2 regions of the Mycobacterium decipiens genome follow, and region 2 is predicted to be linked to the other one. Evidence: riboswitches for the same ligand, from Rfam matches in the RefSeq annotation. Region 2 holds a riboswitch; the other holds the start of a gene.
What was found. Region 2 has a riboswitch for magnesium ahead of AADZ55_RS10300 (Rv1535 family protein). Riboswitches for the same ligand answer to the same signal wherever they lie in the genome.
Positions count from the first base shown of each region.

Region 1 (9,417 bases), 350 kb from region 2:
GATCAGCGAAGGCTGGCTGGGGCCCGCATCGGCGTCGATGGCGGGTGCCGTCAGCCCGTACATGGCCTGGATGAGCATCACCGGGTTGCAGGCTGCGCAGACCGCGGTACAGGCAGCGACGGCGGCGGGTGCCTTTGACGCCGCATTCGCCATGACGGTGCCCCCGGCTGTGGTTGCGGTCAACCGGGCTCGGTTGTTGGCGCTGGTCGCAACCAACTTCCTTGGTCTGAACACGCCAGCAATCGCGGCTACCGAGGCCGAATACGGCGAAATGTGGGCCCAGGATGCAGCGGCGATGTACAGCTATGCCGCCACTTCTGCGGCGGCCGCGACGCTGACGTCGTTCACCGAGCCGGCGCAGACGACCAATTCAGCCGGGCAAGCCGGCCAAGCAGCAGCGGTCGCCCAGGCCGCCGGCAGCGCGGCGGGCACCCTCACCCAATCGGCGCTGCCACAGCTGATGTCCTCGGTGCCAACCGCGTTGGAAGGACTCGCGTCACCCGTAGCGGTTGCGTCGCCGCTGGACGCGGTTCCCGGCCTGAACTCCGCGCTTTCGGGGCCCGGGGGCCTGCTCTCCGACATCCTGAATTTCCTGACTGGGGCCGATGGGAACCCGTATGGGAACTTCTTGAACTCCTCTTTGGTGAACGGCTTTACCTCGGCCGGGTATGTCAGCCCCGACCTCATCACTCCGGCCGTCACGGGTGCGTTGGCCGACATCAACGCGGTGTCCGCCGGCGGGTTGCCAGGTATCACGGCACCGGAAGGCGGCCACCTCAACCTGCCTGCGTTGGCGTCGGGGGTGACGCCCGCGCCGGCGAGTGGAGGCGGGGTAACAGCCGGCACCAACGTGGCGACATTGGTTGGGCGACTGTCTGTTCCGCAAGCGTGGACGGCGGCCACCCAGGTGGCCAACCATGCCGGTACTGCGCTCCCGGGCGCCGGGTGGACCAGCACTGCGAATATGCCGGAAGCCGCAGCGGGCATGCCCGGCGTTCCGGGCGTGCCCGCCACCGGCGTGTTCGGGCACAGCTTCGGCAGCGGTCCTCGATACGGATTCCGGCCGACGATCATGGCCCGCCCACCGGCCGCGGGATAGCGGGATGGCCGCATTCGTCGTCGAGTTCGATTGACTCACCTCGCTTCAAATGTCACTATTGCCTGGCATGCACCTCGCTAGGTGAGGCGTCTGCACGGATACAGGCCACTGACCTCGAACGTCGAAAGACGCCCAGGGTCAGGACAGCTCTTCCCGGCTTAAGGGTTGAGCCCAAGTGGCTTCCGGCTTGATCGGCCGGATACGCCGTGTAGTGCCAAAGCTCTGACGAGAGGGGTGCCGCGCCCGGCGATTTCGTCGGGCCCCCACCTCTTCGTGCTGTGTTAAGCGGCATCCCCGTGTGCCCTGGCCGAGAGGAGGTGAGAGCGAAATGAGTCCCGGTGATAGTCCCTGCCCGAGATCGATGATCATTTCGTTCCGATCCGACCCCGGCACCGTTGCCGCGATCTGAACCGGCTCAATCCGGATCGTCGATCTGCGCGCCCCCGCTTCGCGCTGTGGTGTGAGTGCAATGCGCGGGAAATAGCAGACATTTCAACACAATTCAGCGTCTGCGCTGCCATCAATCCGCCAGTGGACACCAGCGCCGCTTCTTATGCGGCCACGGAAGCCGCCAGCGTCATTGCCGTGAGCTAACGAGGAGACCAAATCGATGACCACAGCACTGGACTTCGCCACGTTGCCGCCCGAAATCAATTCCGGGCGTATGTATTTCGGCCCTGGCTCCGCCTCGATACTGGCCGCCGCATCAGCCTGGAACGAATTGGCCGCAGAACTGCACGCCACCGCATTGTCTTACGGCTCGGTGCTTTCCGCGCTGACCGGTGAAGAGTGGTACGGCCCGGCGTCGGCAGCGATGGCAGCCGCAGCCGCACCCTATGTGGTATGGATGGGCGCCACCGCAATCCAGGCCGAGCAGACCGGCGCACAAGCCGAGGCCGCCGCGGCATCCTACGAAGCCGCGTTGGCCGCAACGGTGCCCCCACCGGTGATCGAGGCCAACCGTGCCCAGCTGGCGGTGCTGACCGCCAGCAACGTCCTGGGGCAGAACGCCACTGCGATCGCGGCAACCGAGGCCGAGTACGCCGAAATGTGGGCCCAAGACGCCGACGCGATGTACGGCTATGCCGCCTCCTCAGCGGCCGCTACCCAGCTAACCGCGTTCGCCGAGCCGGCGCAGACCACCAACCCGACCGGGCTGGCGGCGCAGTCGGCGGCGGTCGCCCAAGCCACCGGCCAGGCAGCCGGCAACCAGCCGTCGACCTTATCTCAGCTATTGACGGCGATCCCCAATGTGCTGCAAGGACTCTCGTCGTCCGGGTCATTCATTCCTTCCTGGCTTCAACAGCTATGGGCGAACTGGGGGCCCAACGCGAACGTCTGGAACACCCTTGCCTCGACCGGGCTCTTCCTGCCGAGCACCTTGGTCGATCCCTTCGTTGGCATACTGGGCGCTGTCGTGGCTGCGCATGCGGCTGGCGACGTGCTGGATGCGGGGGCTTCCGGGACAGCTAGCGAGATGGCGGCCCCGCTCGGTTCCACAGGCGGGGTTTCCGCCGGGGCGGCCAATGCATCCATCGTCGGCAAGCTGTCGGTGCCGCCGAGCTGGACCGAGACCGCACCACCGGCGAGCCCCTTGGGCTCGGCGCTGGGGGGCACACCGATGGTCGCGCCTCCGCCTGCAGGGGCGGCCGGTATGCCTGGAATGCCCATTGGCGCCATGGCCGGCCAAGGTTTCGGGCGCGCCATGCCGCAGTATGGCTTCCGGCCCAGATTCGTCGCACGACCGCCCGCCGCTGGGTGAAAGACCGCAAATCGGGCGCGAGCCCGCGCATTCCAATAGCCAAACCCGACTATGGCGTCCGCTCCCAGCGTGTCCGCACCGCCCTTCGCAACTCGACCACTTCAGAAAATTCATCCAGCGCGCCCGCAAATCGCAGGCTGGTGATTGAAAATGGCAATTTGGGAGGTTCTTTGAAATAGCGAATTCCGCAATAATGGTGCCGATGAAGGTCGTAGCGTCCGGAATCGACGCATGGGGATTGTCATTAATCGGTCTTGCAGTCTTTGCTCGTGGACAACGATTCCTTTGGTGAACAGGTATTTCCGGCCGCCATGCGGTGGCTACAAGCGGTCTCACATGCGCTCAGCGAGTGGTGACACCGACTGTTTACGTTGCGATTACCTGGGCGGAACGCGACGCAAATAAATGCTGCGCAGCATGATCGCCATAGCGGGCGAATGGCCCCGAATCACGACGAACCGTGGCAAATTCTCGGCGCCGGAAGTGCTGGTCTACAGGCGTCAAATAGACAAAATTGAGGGGGGTGGACATTGGGATACCTGGTGAAGTTCATAAGAGCTTGGCCAGTTTCGTGGGCAGAACTACGCGGACGTGATTACCATGGCGCCCATCCAGGGGACCGGAGGTAACAGATATGGACTTCGGGGCGCTACCGCCGGAGATTAACTCGGGGCGAATGTACGTGGGCCCGGGATCCGGGCCGCTGCTGGCCGCCGCAGCGGCCTGGGACGCGCTTTCCGCCGAATTGCATGCCACGGCGACCTCCTATGGCGCCACGATTGAGGACCTCACCGTTGGGCGGTGGACGGGTCCCTCTTCGATCACGATGGCGGCCGCGGCCGCACCATATGTGGCGTGGATTAGGGCCGCCGGTGGCCAGGCTGAGCAGGCTGCCACCCAGGCCAAGATAGCCGCGGGCGCTTATGAGACGGCATTCGCGGCAACCGTGCCCCCGCCGGTGATCGAGGCCAACCGCGCATTGTTGATGTCGTTGATCGCCACGAACATCTTCGGGCAGAACACGCCGGCGATCGCGGCCGCCGAGGCCCATTACGCAGAGATGTGGGCTCAAGACGCGGCCGCGATGTATGGCTATGCCGGTTCGTCGGCCACCGCGTCGCAGTTGACGCCGTTCATCGAGCCGCCGCAAACGACGAACCCGGCGGCGGTGGCCACGCAATCGGCCGCAGTAGCCGAGGCCACCGGCGCCGCGGCCAGCTCGGACATCACAACGCAGCTGTCCCAACTGATCACCTCGTTGCCAACTGCGCTGCAAAGCCTGGCAACGACCACCGCGGTGCCGTCGTCGTTGCCGGCAGCCGCGTTGCCACCGGAGCTTGCGTCCGATTTGGCCAACTGGAACACCATCATGGCGACCCTCACCGGGCCGTACTCCCTGCAGGGGTTGACCGCCATACCCGGTGGCCCGTTCCTGTCGTTCGGGCAGATATACGCCTACGCGCAAAATGCGCAGGGTCTTCAGGCCTTCTTCACGCCGGCGAAACCCATCACCGGCGCGTTGGCGCCGCTGGCTGAGTCGATGTTGCCGTATCTGAATCTGAGCTCCGCGACCGTAGGTGGGTCGGAAGTGTCGGGGACTATGGGCCGTGCGGCCCTGGTGGGAAGTTTGTCGGTGCCACAGGGTTGGACAACCGCGGCCCCGGCGATCAGAACGCTGGCTTCGGTGCTACCCACCAACTTGGCAGCAGCCCCGACCGCCGCATTCGCCGGCGAGACCGGAGTGTTTAGTGAGATGGCCCTGGCCAGCCTGGCGGGACGGGCACTTGGTGCTACCGCGTTCGGCTCCGGTGGTGGTGGGGCGGCCCGCTCGGCTGGCGGCGTAGTGGCCGGGGCTGACCCGGCGGCGGCCACCATCATCGTGATTCCGGCGCTCGAGGATTGAACGCACACCACCAGGTAAGGGGCAAAGACATGTTGTACGCAGCGTTACCGCCGGAGATCAATTCGGGCAGGATGTACACGGGTCCGGGGTCGGGGCCGATCCTGGCGGCCGCGGCGTCCTGGGATGCGCTCGCCGCCGAACTTCAGTCCACAGCGGCAGCCTATTCGTCGGTGGTCGCCAGCCTGACCAGCGGAGCGTGGCTAGGTCCGTCGTCACTGGCCATGGCGGCCGCGGTCGCACCCTACGTGACCTGGATGAGCGCGACCGCCGCACAAGCCAAGGAGGCAGCGATCCAGGCCGCTGCGGCGGCCGGCGCTTACGAGACAGCGTTCGCCGCGCACGTGCCACCGCCGGTGATTGCCGCCAACCGCAGCCAGCTGGCAACGCTGGTGGCGACCAACGTATTCGGGCAGAACACCGCGGCGATCGCGGCCACCGAAGCCCAATACGCAGAGATGTGGGCCCAGGATGTCGCCGCGATGTACGGCTACGCCGGCTCGTCGGCGGCCGCCACCCAAATTGCGCCGTTCACCGAACCGCCGCAGATCACCAATGCCGCCGGGCTGGCCAGCCAGGCGGCCGCAGCGGGGCAATCCGTCGGCAGCGCGCAGTCGCTGCTGCTCGCGAACAACCCGATATCGGTGCTGCTGCAACTGGGCGCGGACCTTTCCACCGCCTACACAACCGTCGTCTCCCAGCTCATCGACGCCCTGGCGGGGCCAAACGCGGCAACGACGTATGAGGGCCTATTCAATGCCATAAAGGCTCCAATTGGCTTCACGACGCAGTTCAATGACATCGGGTTGCTCATCAACTTCCCGATCTCGCAGTTCCTCAAATTCGCCGAACCGCCGGGGTTGCTCGGCGAACTCCCCAAAGACGCGCTGGGCGGCGGGCTCGCGGCGCCGGCCTGGGGCCGAGGGTGGCTGACCAGCGCGGTGTCCGGAGATGGGGTATCGGCGCATTTTGGACGCGGCACCTTGGTGGGGGCGTTTTCGGCTCCGCCGAGCTGGGCCGCGGCCACCCCGGCGATCAGGACGGTCGCCGCCGCGTTGTCGGCCGCCGGGCCAGAAGCCGTGCCAGCTGCCGCTCTCGGCGAGGGGAGCCTGCTCAGTTCGATGTCGGCGGCAGGCATGCTCGGAAGCGCCCTGGGCGCCGGGGCTCCCAGCGCTTTCACCCGTGCCGGCGCCCGCGGCCGTCTCACCGCGTTCAAAGACCTCAAAGACGGCACCTCGCCAGAGAAATTGAAGCGCCTGGTCGCACAAATATCGGAGAAGCCCGAGAGCGTGCAGCACCACACCGTCGATCAAGAGGGGCTGGACAGCCTGCTCGAGCAGCTGTCGAAAAAGCCGGGTATCCACGCGGTACACCTATCCAAAGGCGGCAAGTCAAAAGTCGTGCCTTCGGATACGCAGTTGGGCTAGTGGGCAACCAAATTCGGCGATCTCGGTGACGGCGATGGTTGAGAACCGTCAATACGATTGGCGCAGAACGTCTTTGGTCGACAGAAAACCCGCGCCGGAACGAAGCTTCCAACAATGTGATCGCTGCAAGATCTGTCTCGAAATGGAAGAATGGTGAACTATGAGAAGGCTACTGGCGGTGCTCGGCGTTTGCACCACGATCGGCCTCGCCGGACCAGCTTATGCCGATCCGGACGAGGGCGGCGGTGACGACGCGGCCTTCCTGGCCGCGCTGCAACGAGCCGGGATCACATATGCCAGCCCGGACCGAGCCATCGGGTCCGGCAGAGCGGTGTGCGTGTGCTTGGACAACGGCGAGTCCGGCTTGGAGCTAATCCATGACGTGACGATCCGGAATCCGGGATTCGATATGGACAAGGCAGCCCAGTTCGCCGTGATTTCGGCGAAGCACTACTGCCCACACCACCTAGCCCACGTCTGAGGGTAAGCCGTGTCGGGATGCGGGGCCGCCGGTAGGTGCCTACCCTGTTGTTGGTATTAACCGCGGCGCAGCCGGTTAGCCCCAGCTCCACCCCCTGTTAACCCACTTGTGGTTAGCTGCCGCCGCCATCTTGCGATCGGGAAGGAGTCGGCGTCATGCAAACGCTGACTATCGCCGATTTCGCGCTCCGGCTGGCCGTTGGAGTGGGTTGCGGGGCCCTTATCGGGCTCGAGCGCCAGTGGCGGGCGCGGATGGCCGGGTTGCGCACCAACGCCCTCGTGGCGACCGGTGCGACCTTGTTCGTGCTATATGCGGTCGCCACCGAGGACAGCAGTCCCACCCGAGTCGCGTCCTACGTGGTTTCCGGGATCGGGTTCCTGGGCGGCGGGGTAATCCTGCGTGAGGGGTTCAACGTCCGCGGACTCAACACGGCCGCCACCCTTTGGTGTTCGGCTGCGGTCGGTGTCCTGGCCGCGTCCGGGCATCTGGTGTTCACTGTCATCGCCACGGGAACCATCGTCACGATCCATCTGCTGGGGCGCCCACTCGGCCGGCTGATCGACCGGGACAACGCCGTCGAAGACGACGAAGGCCTACAGCCCTACCAGGTACAGGTGATATGTCGGCCAAAATCAGAAAAGTATGTGCGTGCTCATATCGTCCAACACACCAGCAGCCACGACATCACGCTGCGCGGAATCCACACGGGGCAGGCCGGCGACGACAGAATCGCGTTGACCGCCCACCTCCTCATGGATGGCCATACCCCGGCCAAGCTTGAGCGGTTGGTGGCGGAACTGTCGCTACAGCCGGGCGTTTACGCGGTGCACTGGTATGCCGGTGAGCAAGCGCAGGCAGAGTGACGACGGCCTTGTTCAGGGGCGGGCCTGCAGTTCCGGCGCTGCCGCAGCCAGCAAGTCGGCGCGAAGTCCGTTCAGCGGCGGGTAAATCCGCTGGGTATTGATTGTCTGTTTGGTGGCCTTGGCCTGCGTGCCTTGCGACACCACCGTCCGGTCCCAACCCTCGGTGTACACCGCGCCGGCCGGTCCGAGATCGAGAACCGTGACATACCAAGGGATCCGAAGGGGCAGCATCGGCTCGTCGAACAGGTCACTGATGACGTTGTAGCCGGCGTAGCGGCCCATTGGGCGCCCGTGCTGACACGACATCACCGACAGGTGCTCGTCATCCATCCGGGCCGCGGCCACATCGCCGGCGGCGAACATCGCGGGGACCCCGATCACCCTCAGGTAGTCATCGACCTGCAGCCGGCCCAGCCGATCGCGGGTTACCGGTAGCTGCTCGGTCAGCGGGCTGGCCCGCATGCCCGCGCACCAGACCACCGTGGCCGCATCCAGCCGTTCACCCGATGACAGCGATACCCCGCCCTGGCTGACGGCGGCGACACCCACGGCAGTTCTGGTCTCAACGCCGTTGGCCGACAACGCCTGTTCGATCACCGGCCGCGCGGATGGACCCATGTCGGAGCCGACAACCGGGCTGTGGTCGACCAGCACCACCCGGGGGCTAACACCATCACCGCGGGCGAACAGGGCCCGCAGCCTGCTCGGCAGCTCGCAGGCTGTCTCGATCCCGGTTAGCCCGGCACCGACGACCACGACGGTAGTGGCCGCGGGGGTTGGCGGCCCACCGGTCAGCGCTTGCAGGTGGTGTTGCAGCCTGATCGCGCCGTCATAGGTGTCGACGTCGAAACCGAACTCCCGCAGGCCCGGTATCGCGGGTTGCACCACCTGACTGCCAGACGCGAGGACCAGTCGGTCATAGCCATATGAGGCGCCGGCGGCGGTGGAGATGCTGCGGGCGTCGACGTCGATCGCGGTCACCTCGGCGGTGATGTGCGCAATGCCGGCGGGGTCGAGCACATCGGCGAGCGGAATGCGGCAGGCGCTCAGATCAGCCTCGTAGTTGCGAACCCGGATGTCGTGAAACGGTGTGTTGCTCAGCACCGTGACGTCGACGGTGCCCGCGGGGACGGCGAGCTCGTCAAGTCGTCGGGCGGCACCGAGCGCCGCCCACAGCCCCGCGAAACCGGAGCCGACCACAACCACCCGGCTCAACTGCCTAGCACCTGACGGATCTGGGCCAGTGCCGCCGCGGCGCGGCGACCGGGCAGAAACATCCACACGTGCAAACCTCCCTCAAGTTCGAACCATCCGATGTCATGCCCCTCGGCCGTCGCGCGGTGGTGAAACGCGCGGGCATCGGGATTAAGTACATCGTGTGTTCCTGTGAAGACCGTCAGCCGCGGCAGTCCCGCCAGCGGTCCCACGCTCGGGCTGACCAGGGGGGTATCCAGCGGATCGCCGCCGGCGTAGCGGATGCCCGCAGCACGCAGGTCATCCAGGTTAAGAATCGGGTCGATCTTGGCGACGGACGGTACCGGGGATCCGGCAGCGCAACGTGCATCCAGGGGGAGAGCAGCAGCGCGTCGGTCGGTTGCGGCAACCCGGCGTCGCGCACCGCATGGCATAGCGCGAAGGCCATCCCCCCCACCGAATCGCCCATGAAGGCAATCGAACTCGGGTCGCGGGCGCTCAGGATCCGGCGGTAAACCTGGAGCAGGAACGGGAACACCTCGCGGTAGCTGTGTTCGGGGGCGATGGGGTAAATCGGCACGGTGATCGTCCGGCGCACGGTGGTGGTCACCTTCGCGATGGCCGGCCAATGAAAATGCGGCAGCAGATCCAACACGTATGCCCCGCCGTGCAAATAGAGCAGGTGACCCGC
Region 1 is NZ_OY970459.1:2,626,036-2,635,452, forward strand. It holds gene AADZ55_RS11650 (PPE family protein) at 1-1,099, shown strand, start outside; M-box (ykoK) riboswitch at 1,166-1,340, shown strand; gene AADZ55_RS11655 (PPE family protein) at 1,710-2,861, shown strand; gene AADZ55_RS11660 (PPE family protein) at 3,496-4,764, shown strand; gene AADZ55_RS11665 (PPE family protein) at 4,794-6,188, shown strand; gene AADZ55_RS11670 (DUF732 domain-containing protein) at 6,349-6,669, shown strand; gene AADZ55_RS11675 (MgtC/SapB family protein) at 6,825-7,532, shown strand; gene AADZ55_RS11680 (NAD(P)/FAD-dependent oxidoreductase) at 7,545-8,747, opposite strand; partial or broken gene AADZ55_RS11690 (alpha/beta hydrolase fold domain-containing protein) at 8,744-9,417, opposite strand, start outside.
Region 1: it holds a riboswitch for magnesium, as region 2 does, so the genes downstream of both, AADZ55_RS11655 (PPE family protein) here and AADZ55_RS10300 (Rv1535 family protein) in region 2, are expected to answer to the same signal.

Region 2 (9,417 bases):
CGCCGGGCCACCGCAACCAATGCGCCGGCCTCGGTCGTCGGGTAGGGCATGGTCGCCGAGCGGGTCAGTGTGCTCATGTCCGATTTCTTCAACTTCACCGTGACGGTGCGGGCGCCGCGGCCGTCGCGCACCAGACGTTGGTGAGCGTGCTCAGCGATGGGGTCGATCGCTTCGCGCAATTGCTCGATGGTGGTCAGATCGACGGCGAACGTGGACTCGGCGCTGATTTGCTTGGCTTCGGCACGCTCTGCGACCGGTCGGTCGTCGATACCGCGGGCCAGCCGGTGCAGCGCGGGACCAATCGTAGCGCCCAGGATGTTGGCCGCCTCGGCGTCGCTCAACGCGGCCAGCTGGCCGATCGTCTCAATGCCGAGCCTATGCAGCTTTTCCTCGGCCACCGGGCCGATACCCCACAGCCGCCGCACCGGCAACCCGCTGAGCAGCGCTTCCTCTTCGGCGCGCCGGACCACCCGAATGCCGTCGGGTTTGGCCAGGCCGGACGCGATCTTGGCGATCTGTTTGCCCGAGCCCGCGCCGACCGAGGCGATCAAGCCGGTCTCGTCGCGCACCCGCCTCCGCAAGCGCTCGCAGAACGTCTCGACATCCTCGGCCGATGCCCCGGCAAGTTGTGGCGGCTCTCCGAACGCCTCGTCGAAAGACAGCTGCTCGACGACGGGCACCAGTCCGCGTACGGTGTCGAACACCCGGCGGCTCGCGATCCCATAGACCACACCGCGCGGCGGCAACACGACCGCCGTCACGCCGATCAGCCTGCGGGCCTGATGCATCGGCATGGCCGATCGGGCGCCGAACACCCGCGCTTCATAGCTCGCGCCGGCCACCACGCCCCGCCCGCCCAGCCCGCCAACCAGCACCGGCCGCCCCCGTAGGGTCGGTCGGGTGAGCTGTTCGACCGAGGCAAAGAACGCGTCCATGTCCAGGTGCAGCACCCAGCGGGACTCCACATCCGTGATGCTATTTGGGGCTACTGCGCTACGTTTTCCCTATGGCGATGAACCTTTGTCACAGATGGTGCTGCAGCTCGAAGCGCTGGGCGAAGGAGGTCGAGAGCCAACTGCTGCCGTGGGTGCTCGCCGATGTGGATCTGGGCGACAACGCCCTCGAGATCGGGCCGGGGTACGGCGCAAATCTGCGGGTACTGGTGAAGGCAACACCCAAGCTCACTGCGGTTGAGATCGACACGCCGATGGCACAACGCCTGCAGGGGTTGTATGGGGATCGCGCGCGCATCATCAACGGCGACGGCACCGACACCGGATTGCCGGCCGACGAGTTCAGCTCCGTGGTCTGCTTCACGATGGCCCACCACATCCCAACGGCAGAGCTACAGGACCGGCTGTTCGCTGAGGCGTTCCGAGTGCTTCGCCCCGGTGGCGTCTTCGCCGGCAGCGACGGCGTGCCATCGGTGATGTTCCGGATCCTGCATTTCCGCGACACCTGCAACCCACTCGCGCCCGAGGGCCTGCCGGATCGCCTCCGCGCAGCGGGATTCCACGATGTTGAGGTTGAGGTGCGCGGCGATCGGCAGCGCTGGCGCGCAGCCAAGCCCTAGCCCGCAGCTCAGGTTTTCGCGATACTCACCCGCACGCCGTCACCGATGTCCACACCCTCCGCGGGTTCGGCGAATTCGAAGCTGGTGGCGAGGATTTCGCCGGCGATGAGGTCGCGGTGGGTGCGCGCCCAGTCTTCGCGGTCAACAGGCACCGACATCACCACGCGGATGCGATCGGTTACATCCAGCCCGGTCGACTTACGCAGCTCCTGCAGTTCGCGGATGCGATCCTTGGCCCAGCCCTCGGCTTCGAGTTCAGGGGTCACCGTGCCGTCGAGAACAACCAGTCCGGCCCCATCGGGCAACGCCGCGGTGAACTCCGGGTCGGCGGCCACCAGCCGGGAGCTGAACTCGTCGGGCGCCAGCACCGCGGGGCCCACCGACAAGGTGCCGTCCGGGTTGACGACGCCTTCGCCGGCCTTGACCGCCTTGATGGCGCCCTGCACATCCTTGCCCAGCCGCGGCCCGGCCACCCGGGCGTTGACGGCGAGCTCGAATCGCCCATAGGCGTCAATCGCATCGGTCAGTTCGACCTGCTTGACGTTGAGCTCGTCGCCGATCAGGTCGGTGAATGGCTTCAACCGTTGTGGGTTGTCCACTGCCACAGTGAGCTTCGGCAAGGGCAGCCGCACCCGCAGCTTTTTGGCCTTGCGCAGCGACGATGCGGCCGAGCAGACATCTCGTACCTGGTCCATCGCGGCGACCAGGTCGGCATCCGATGGCAGCAGGTCGGACTTTGGCCAGTCCGTCAGGTGCACCGAGCGCTCGCGCGTGAGACCGCGCCAGATCATCTCGGTGATCAGCGGAAGCAGCGGGGCGGCCAGCCGCGTAGTCACCTCCAGCACCGTGTGCAGGGTGTCTATCGCATCGGCGTCTTCCTCCCAGAACCGCGAACGCGAACGTCGCACATACCAATTCGTCAATGCCTCGGTGAACTGGCGCAACTGCTCGCAGGCACCAGGGATGTCGTAGATCTCCATGGACGCGCTGATGTCATCGCGTAGCACGGCCAGCTTGGCCAGGATGTAGCGATCCAGCACATGCGTCGAATCGACGCGCCAGGTACCGACTTTCGGAGCGTAGAGAGCCAGGAAGCTGTAGGCGTTCCAGAGTGGCAGCAGGACTTGCCGCACACCGTCGCGAATTCCCTGTTCGGTGACGATCAGGTTGCCGCCGCGCAGGATCGGCGAGGCCATCAGAAACCATCGCATGGCGTCGGAGCCGTCACGATCGAACACCTCTGTCACATCCGGATAGTTGCGCAGCGACTTGCTCATCTTCTGGCCATCGAAACCAAGGACAATCCCGTGCGCCACACAGGTTTTGAATGCCGGCCGGTCGAAGAGCGCAGTGGCCAGCACATGCAGTGTGTAAAACCAGCCACGGGTCTGTCCGATGTACTCGACGATGAAATCGCCGGGATAATGCGCGTCGACCTGCTTGTCGGGGCTCCCGCGATGGGCCCCGTCGAACCAATCCGCATTCTCGAACGGGTAGTGCACCTGCGCGTACGGCATGGAGCCCGAGTCGAACCACACGTCGAGCACATCCGGTATGCGCCGCATCGTGCTACGCCCGGTGGGATCGTCGGGGTTGGGCCGAGTGAGCTCATCGATGTAGGGCCGGTGCAAATTGGTCGGGCGAACGTCGAAGTCACGCTCCAGCTCGTCCAAGCTGCCGTACACGTCGATGCGCGGGTAGTCCGGGTCGTCAGACTTCCACACCGGAATCGGCGTGCCCCAGTAGCGGTTCCGGGAGATCGACCAATCCCGGGCGCCCTGCAGCCACTTCCCGAACTGACCGTTCTTGACGTGTTCGGGATACCAGGCGATCTGCTGGTTCAGTTCCACCATGCGGTCACGGAACTTGGTGACGGCGACGAACCACGACGACACGGCCCGGTAGATCAGCGGGTTGCGGCATCGCCAGCAGTGCGGGTAGGGGTGCTCGTAGGTTTCGTGGCGGATCAACACAGGGCCGTTCACCGCAGCTGGGCCGCTTGCGGTCTTCAGGTCCCGGACGATCTGCGTGTTGGCGTCAAAGACATGTTGCCCTTGGTAATCGGGAACGGTGACGTCGAAGCAGCCCTTGGAATCGACCGGAGTGACCGGCACGATTCCGACCGCCTCCGCGACCACCATGTCGTCCTCGCCGTAGGCCGGCGCCATATGCACAATGCCGGTGCCGTCCTCGGTCGTCACAAAGTCGCCGGCCAGCACCTGAAAAGCGTTGGGCGAGTCCATAAAATACGCAAATGGGGGCAAGTAGCGGGTGCCCAATAGTTCGGAGCCGGGGTAGCTGCCGAGCACCTCGGGCTCCTCACCAAGCTCGCGGGCGTAGGCGCTCAACCGTGCTTCGGCCAGCACGAAACGACGATCGCCCGCTCCGACCAGTACGTAAGTGACGTCCGGGCTTACGGCAACCGCGAGGTTCGACGGCAGGGTCCACGGAGTCGTCGTCCATACCAGCAGATAGGCGCCATCCAGCGGGTTGTCCGGTGTGCGGCCCACCACCTTGAATCCCACTGTGACCGCGGGATCTTGGCGACTTTGGTAGACGTCGTCATCCATTCGCAGTTCGTGATTGGACAGCGGAGTTTCATCACGCCAGCAGTAGGGCAGCACCCGGTAGCCCTCGTACACCAGGCCCTTGTCCCACAGCTGTTTGAATGCCCAGACCACCGACTCCATGTAGGACAGATCGAGCGTCTTGTAATCGTTGTCGAAGTCGACCCAGCGGGCCTGGCGGGTCACATACGCCTGCCATTCGTCGGTGTAGCGCAACACCGATGCCCGGCAGGCGTCGTTAAACGCCACGATGCCCATGACCTCGATCTGGGATTTGTCGGTGATGCCCAGCTGACGCTCGACTTCGAGTTCGGCGGGCAGCCCATGAGTGTCCCAGCCGAAGCGACGCTCGACTTGGTAACCGCACATGGTGCGGTATCGCGGCACGATGTCCTTGACGTAGCCGGTGAGCAGGTGCCCGTAGTGCGGCAAGCCGTTGGCAAACGGGGGCCCGTCGTAGAACACGTACTCGGGGGCACCGTCGCGCCGGGCGATGCTGGCCCGGAAGGTGTCGTCGTGGGCCCAATAGTCAAGGATCTCGAGCTCGAGTGCCGGAAAGTCGGGTGCCCCGCCGGCGAGTTTCGGATATGCGTTATTGGTCACTTTGCGCGTCGTCTCCCTATGCCCCAGCACCGTTCGGCACTGCGTGCCCGTGATCCAGGCCGGGGACGACGCCACGCTGGTGCGCGTGCGCCGCGGTACCACCCCGCTTGCCACGCTCACGCGTGGCCGCTCAACTCAGGCTGTGACGGGCCAACCCGTTCGGTTCTACTGGGCCAGACTGGCTGTTCTTCCGAAGGCTCCCCGGTGATGGCCGGATCGATGCCGTTGCCCTGATTCTACGGGGCTGCTACTGAAGCTCCGCAAATCCTCAACGCCGCGCCAACCGGCTCCGAGGGGCTACCTGGCCACAGGACGCGCCTGCAGTCGGGTAGCCCCTCGGGTCCGTGTATTGCTCATAAGCCATGGGACGAACCTACTTAGGCCTGGACTTCGAGCAGCCCGACGCGCCACAGCGCGGCGTACAGGTGCCGCAGCGGAATGCTCAGCAAACGGGCCGCCCCGTCGACCAGCGGGTCACCTCCAGCGCCGAAAGGCAGCGCGTCGCCCCGGCGAGCAACCTTCTTTGGCGCGGGGATCGGGGATACATCCCGCACTACTTGCAGCTTGGGGGCGGGGGCTACGGTTACGACTTCGTCGTACAGTGCAGCGGTCATTATCGCCTCCTAGACGGAATTGGAAAACGAGGACTGAAACCAAACCAGAACATATGAACTAAAACCGAATTAGTTCCGTCCCGTAGCGGTTCCGATCCAAGAAGGCTGACCTGGTATTGACGACTCAGCTGAGAGCGTCGGAGGAGAAACCGGATCGGGACGAAACAAAGCCCGGATATCGACCCGGACTGTCACCGGAACTCATGCGTCCCTCACCTCCTCACGGCCACGACACGCGCGCAACTCGCACGATCAAAACACAAGGAGTTCAGAAATACCGACGATTGTCGGAAATCCGCACCCCACTCGTCAGAGCTTTGGCACCACACGACGTGTCCGCTAATCCGGAAGCCACCTGGGCTCAACCCTTAAGCCGGGAGGAGCTGTCCTGACCCGGGGCGTCTTTCGACGTTCGGGGTCAGTGGCCTATGTTCGTGTAGCCGCCTCACCTAACGAGGTGCTTACCGGACCGATAATGCACGACCTACCCGTCGCGGTCAATTTGATCTGGGCGCGTGTCCGAATTCTTACGCTTTCACGATGGGGTTTGGCAGCCTTCCCTCAGCTTCGGGCGGCCCGACCACCGCTGGTCCCGGCCGACGGTGGACGCGGGCGTAGCCCGTCTAGCACCAGCGAAACGACAAAGTCGGCTACCTGGCCGGCGGTGACGCTGTCGTCGGTGTTGAGCCGTCGGTGTGCCAACTGCCCCACCAATGCCGCCAGCGTGTAGGCGACCATCCGGGACGGTACGTCCACCACCTCGCCACGCTCTTGAGCGGCAACGACGACGGCTTCGATTTCGTCGATGAACCGCTCGTAGATCCCGCCGAGCTGCCTTTCGAACCGGTCCCCCAGCGCGTAGGCATCGCGGAACAGCAGTTTGACAGTGGCATTGTCGGCTTCGAAGAACTCGAATGTGGCCAGCACTGAAGTCTGCAACAGCGCCCGAAGCGGTGCCTGTCCCCCGGTGCTGTCGGTTGACCCGCCAACGCAGGCCAATTCGGCCGCGACATGAGCCCGCAGGGCATCCTCTTCAACGGCCATCAACGCGTGGAACAAGTCGTCCTTCGAGTCGAAGTACCAGTAGATCAAGCCGTACGCGAGGCCGGCCTGTTTGGCGATGTCCGCGATCGTGGTGGCATGAAAACCCTTGCGGGCGAATACTTTTTTGGCCGCGGTCAAGATCTCCTCGCGCCGTTGCGACTTGTCCTCATCGCTAACCGCTCGGCGCCGCCGGGTGCCGGTGCTGCTCATCTCGGATCACCTATCCATGAGACCGTTCAACTGCCCGATGGTGTCGATGAACTCCTCGACCATGTCGAGGACCACCGAGCGTGCCGGCCGCACCCGGTCGAGCGACCCGACCACCTGCCCGACGAAGTAGGTCGCCAACTCACGAGCCCTGGCGCCGGGTTGGTCGGCGGCCTGGTTGATGCGCAATTGCGGGTCGCTGACCAGCGCGCTCTGTAGCGGCATGCCGAGCGGGTCGGGGCTTTCCGGCCGATCCCACTCGTCGGTCCAGGCCGTGCGCAACATGCGCGCCGGCTTGCCGGTCAGCGACCGGGACCGCACCGTGTCCGAGGATGTTGCGGCCAGGAACTTGTCCTTGACCACCGGGGGCGTTTCGGCCTCTTCGGTGGTCAACCAGACCGAGCCACACCAGACGCCCTCCGCTCCCAAGGCCAGCGCCGCGGCGACCTGGCGGCCGCGGGCGATCCCGCCCGCAGCCAGCACGGGTGTCGGAGAGACCGCATCGACGACCTCTGGAACCAGGACCATGGTCGCCACCTCGCCGGTGTGGCCGCCGGCCTCGGTGCCCTGCGCGACGATCAGGTCTACACCGGCCGCCGCGTGTCGCCGCGCGTGTTGCGTCGTGCCGGCTAGGGCGGCAACCAGCACGTCGTGGCCGTGGGCGCGCTCGACGAGGTCCGGTGGCGGCGGCCCGAGCGCGCTGGCGATCAGCCGGATGTCGTGGGCAAAGGCCACATCGAGCAGCGGCTCGTAACCCTTGGGCGAGATGTTGAGCCCGCCGGCCAACGGCGAACGCTCCTGGTTCCCGACCGCAGTGATGCCGTAGCGGGCCAGCAGGTCGTCGACAAAGGTCCGGTGCTGATCGGGTAATAGCTCCCGGGCCTGCCGTGGGTCGATCCCGCCTCGCTCAGCGCCGACGTATTTGGGCGGCAGGAGCAAGTCGACTCCGAACGGCCGGCCACCCGTGTGCTCCGCGATCCAGGTCAGCTCGCTCTCCAGCCGTTTGGGGGTATGCGCGACCGCACCGAGGATCCCGAACCCGCCCGCGTTGGACACCGCGGCCACGACATCGCGGCAGTGACTGAACGCGCATATCGGAAACTCCACACCGAGCAACTCGGCGACTCTGGTCCGCACTTCTACGACGCTATGAGTTATTGATTGATATGTCAATCTAATAAGGTAGTCTAGCTGCCATGTCCGACCCGTTGACCGCGCAAGAACAGCACAAGCGTCGCCAAGCGGTGCGTGACCTGATGCCGAAGACGCCGTTTATCGGTGGGCTGGGGATCGTTTTCGAACGTTACGAACCTGACGACGTCCTCATCCGACTGCCGTTCCGTGCCGACCTCACCAATGACGGCACCTATTTTCACGGTGGGGTGATCGCGTCGGTGATGGACACCGCCGGCGCGGCCGCTGCCTGGTCAAACCACGACTTCGACAGGGGCACCCGCGCCTCCACAGTCGCGATGAGCATCCAATACACCGGCGCCGCCAAGCGGTGTGACTTGTTCTGTCACGCCCGCACCGCCCGGCGCCGCAAGGAACTCACCTTCACCGAGATCACCGCGACCGATCCCGCCGGGAACATCGTCGCCCATGCCGTGCAGACCTACCGGATCGTCTGAGCCGTTCCTCACTCGGGGTGCTGGCCGTCGGGAGGCCAGCTGGACACGCCGTCTTCCAACGGAACCTTGAGGCTGTGCAGGATCGAGGCGACCATTCGCCACGCGCCTATTGCAGTGACTAGTTCGACAAGAATCGCTCTGTCGCAATGCAATTCGCGCTCACAGGCAGCCCAGCTCTGTGCACTCACCACGCCGTCGCGCACCACGTCATCGGTAGCCGCCAGCACCGCTCGCTCAGTGGGGCCGAACCCGTTGTACCCCTGCCAATCCCGCACACCGAGCAGATCGTCAGCCGAGACGCCAAGACCCGAAGCAACGCGCCAGTGTTGGGTCCATTCGTAGTCGCACGCGGTGAGCCAGCCAATCCGCATGATCACCAGTTCGCGCAGCCGCGGGTCCAGGGCACCGTGCCACAACATGGTGGCGAGCATGTCGTTAAAGGTCCGCGCCAGTCGCGGATGATTCAGCAACACTTGGAAGATGCTGAGCTCGGCCATGTAGTCAGGTACGCCGGCTTCGTCCGCAGCGGCTTTGGCCTCGTCGACCGGCAACAGGGGCACGCGGGATGTTGTCATGGTGTGAGCACTCCGTGGATAGGTGGGACACCTTCGCGTTCACCGGCCATGGTAGCCAGCAGATCCTCGGCGTCTTCAAGCCGCACGCAGCGGCGAGGCAGACTCACGAAGGGATATCGACGGGACATCAACAGATCGAGCGCGATCTGATAGGCGGTGGTGTCTACGCCGAGGGCGCCGAGCACGCGCAGCTCCTTGAGCACAACGTTGTCGGGCGAAAATCCCGGTGCCCCGCTGCCCAAGCCCCGGGTGCCCGCAACCACGACGGTCCCGGCGGGCCGGGCCAGCGCGATCGCCTGCGCGAATGCTGCCGGCGCCTTGGCGGTCACGTCGACGACGACGTCTGCCAGGCCACCGGTCTGTTTGGTCAGGGCGGCGACCGGGTCGTCGATCGCGACGTCGACGGCGAGGTCGGCTCCAAACTGTGCGGCGAGCGCCAACCGCTCGGCGTCGCGGGGGCCGAACCCAGTCACCATCACGAACCCGGCACCGGCCTCTTTTGCCGCCGCGGCAGCGCACAGCCCCCGAATACCCGGGCCCAGCACCGCAACGACGTCGCCCGGTTTGGTTTCGGGGACCGTTACTCCCCAACGTATTCCGGCG
Region 2 is NZ_OY970459.1:2,277,749-2,287,165, reverse strand. It holds gene AADZ55_RS10315 (DNA polymerase IV) at 1-950, opposite strand, end outside; gene AADZ55_RS10310 (class I SAM-dependent methyltransferase) at 1,007-1,573, shown strand; gene ileS (isoleucine--tRNA ligase) at 1,582-4,743, opposite strand; gene AADZ55_RS10300 (Rv1535 family protein) at 5,121-5,357, opposite strand; M-box (ykoK) riboswitch at 5,652-5,821, opposite strand; gene AADZ55_RS10295 (TetR/AcrR family transcriptional regulator) at 5,919-6,611, opposite strand; gene AADZ55_RS10290 (NAD(P)H-dependent flavin oxidoreductase) at 6,618-7,745, opposite strand; gene AADZ55_RS10285 (PaaI family thioesterase) at 7,805-8,239, shown strand; gene AADZ55_RS10280 (carboxymuconolactone decarboxylase family protein) at 8,248-8,814, opposite strand; gene AADZ55_RS10275 (zinc-dependent alcohol dehydrogenase) at 8,811-9,417, opposite strand, start outside.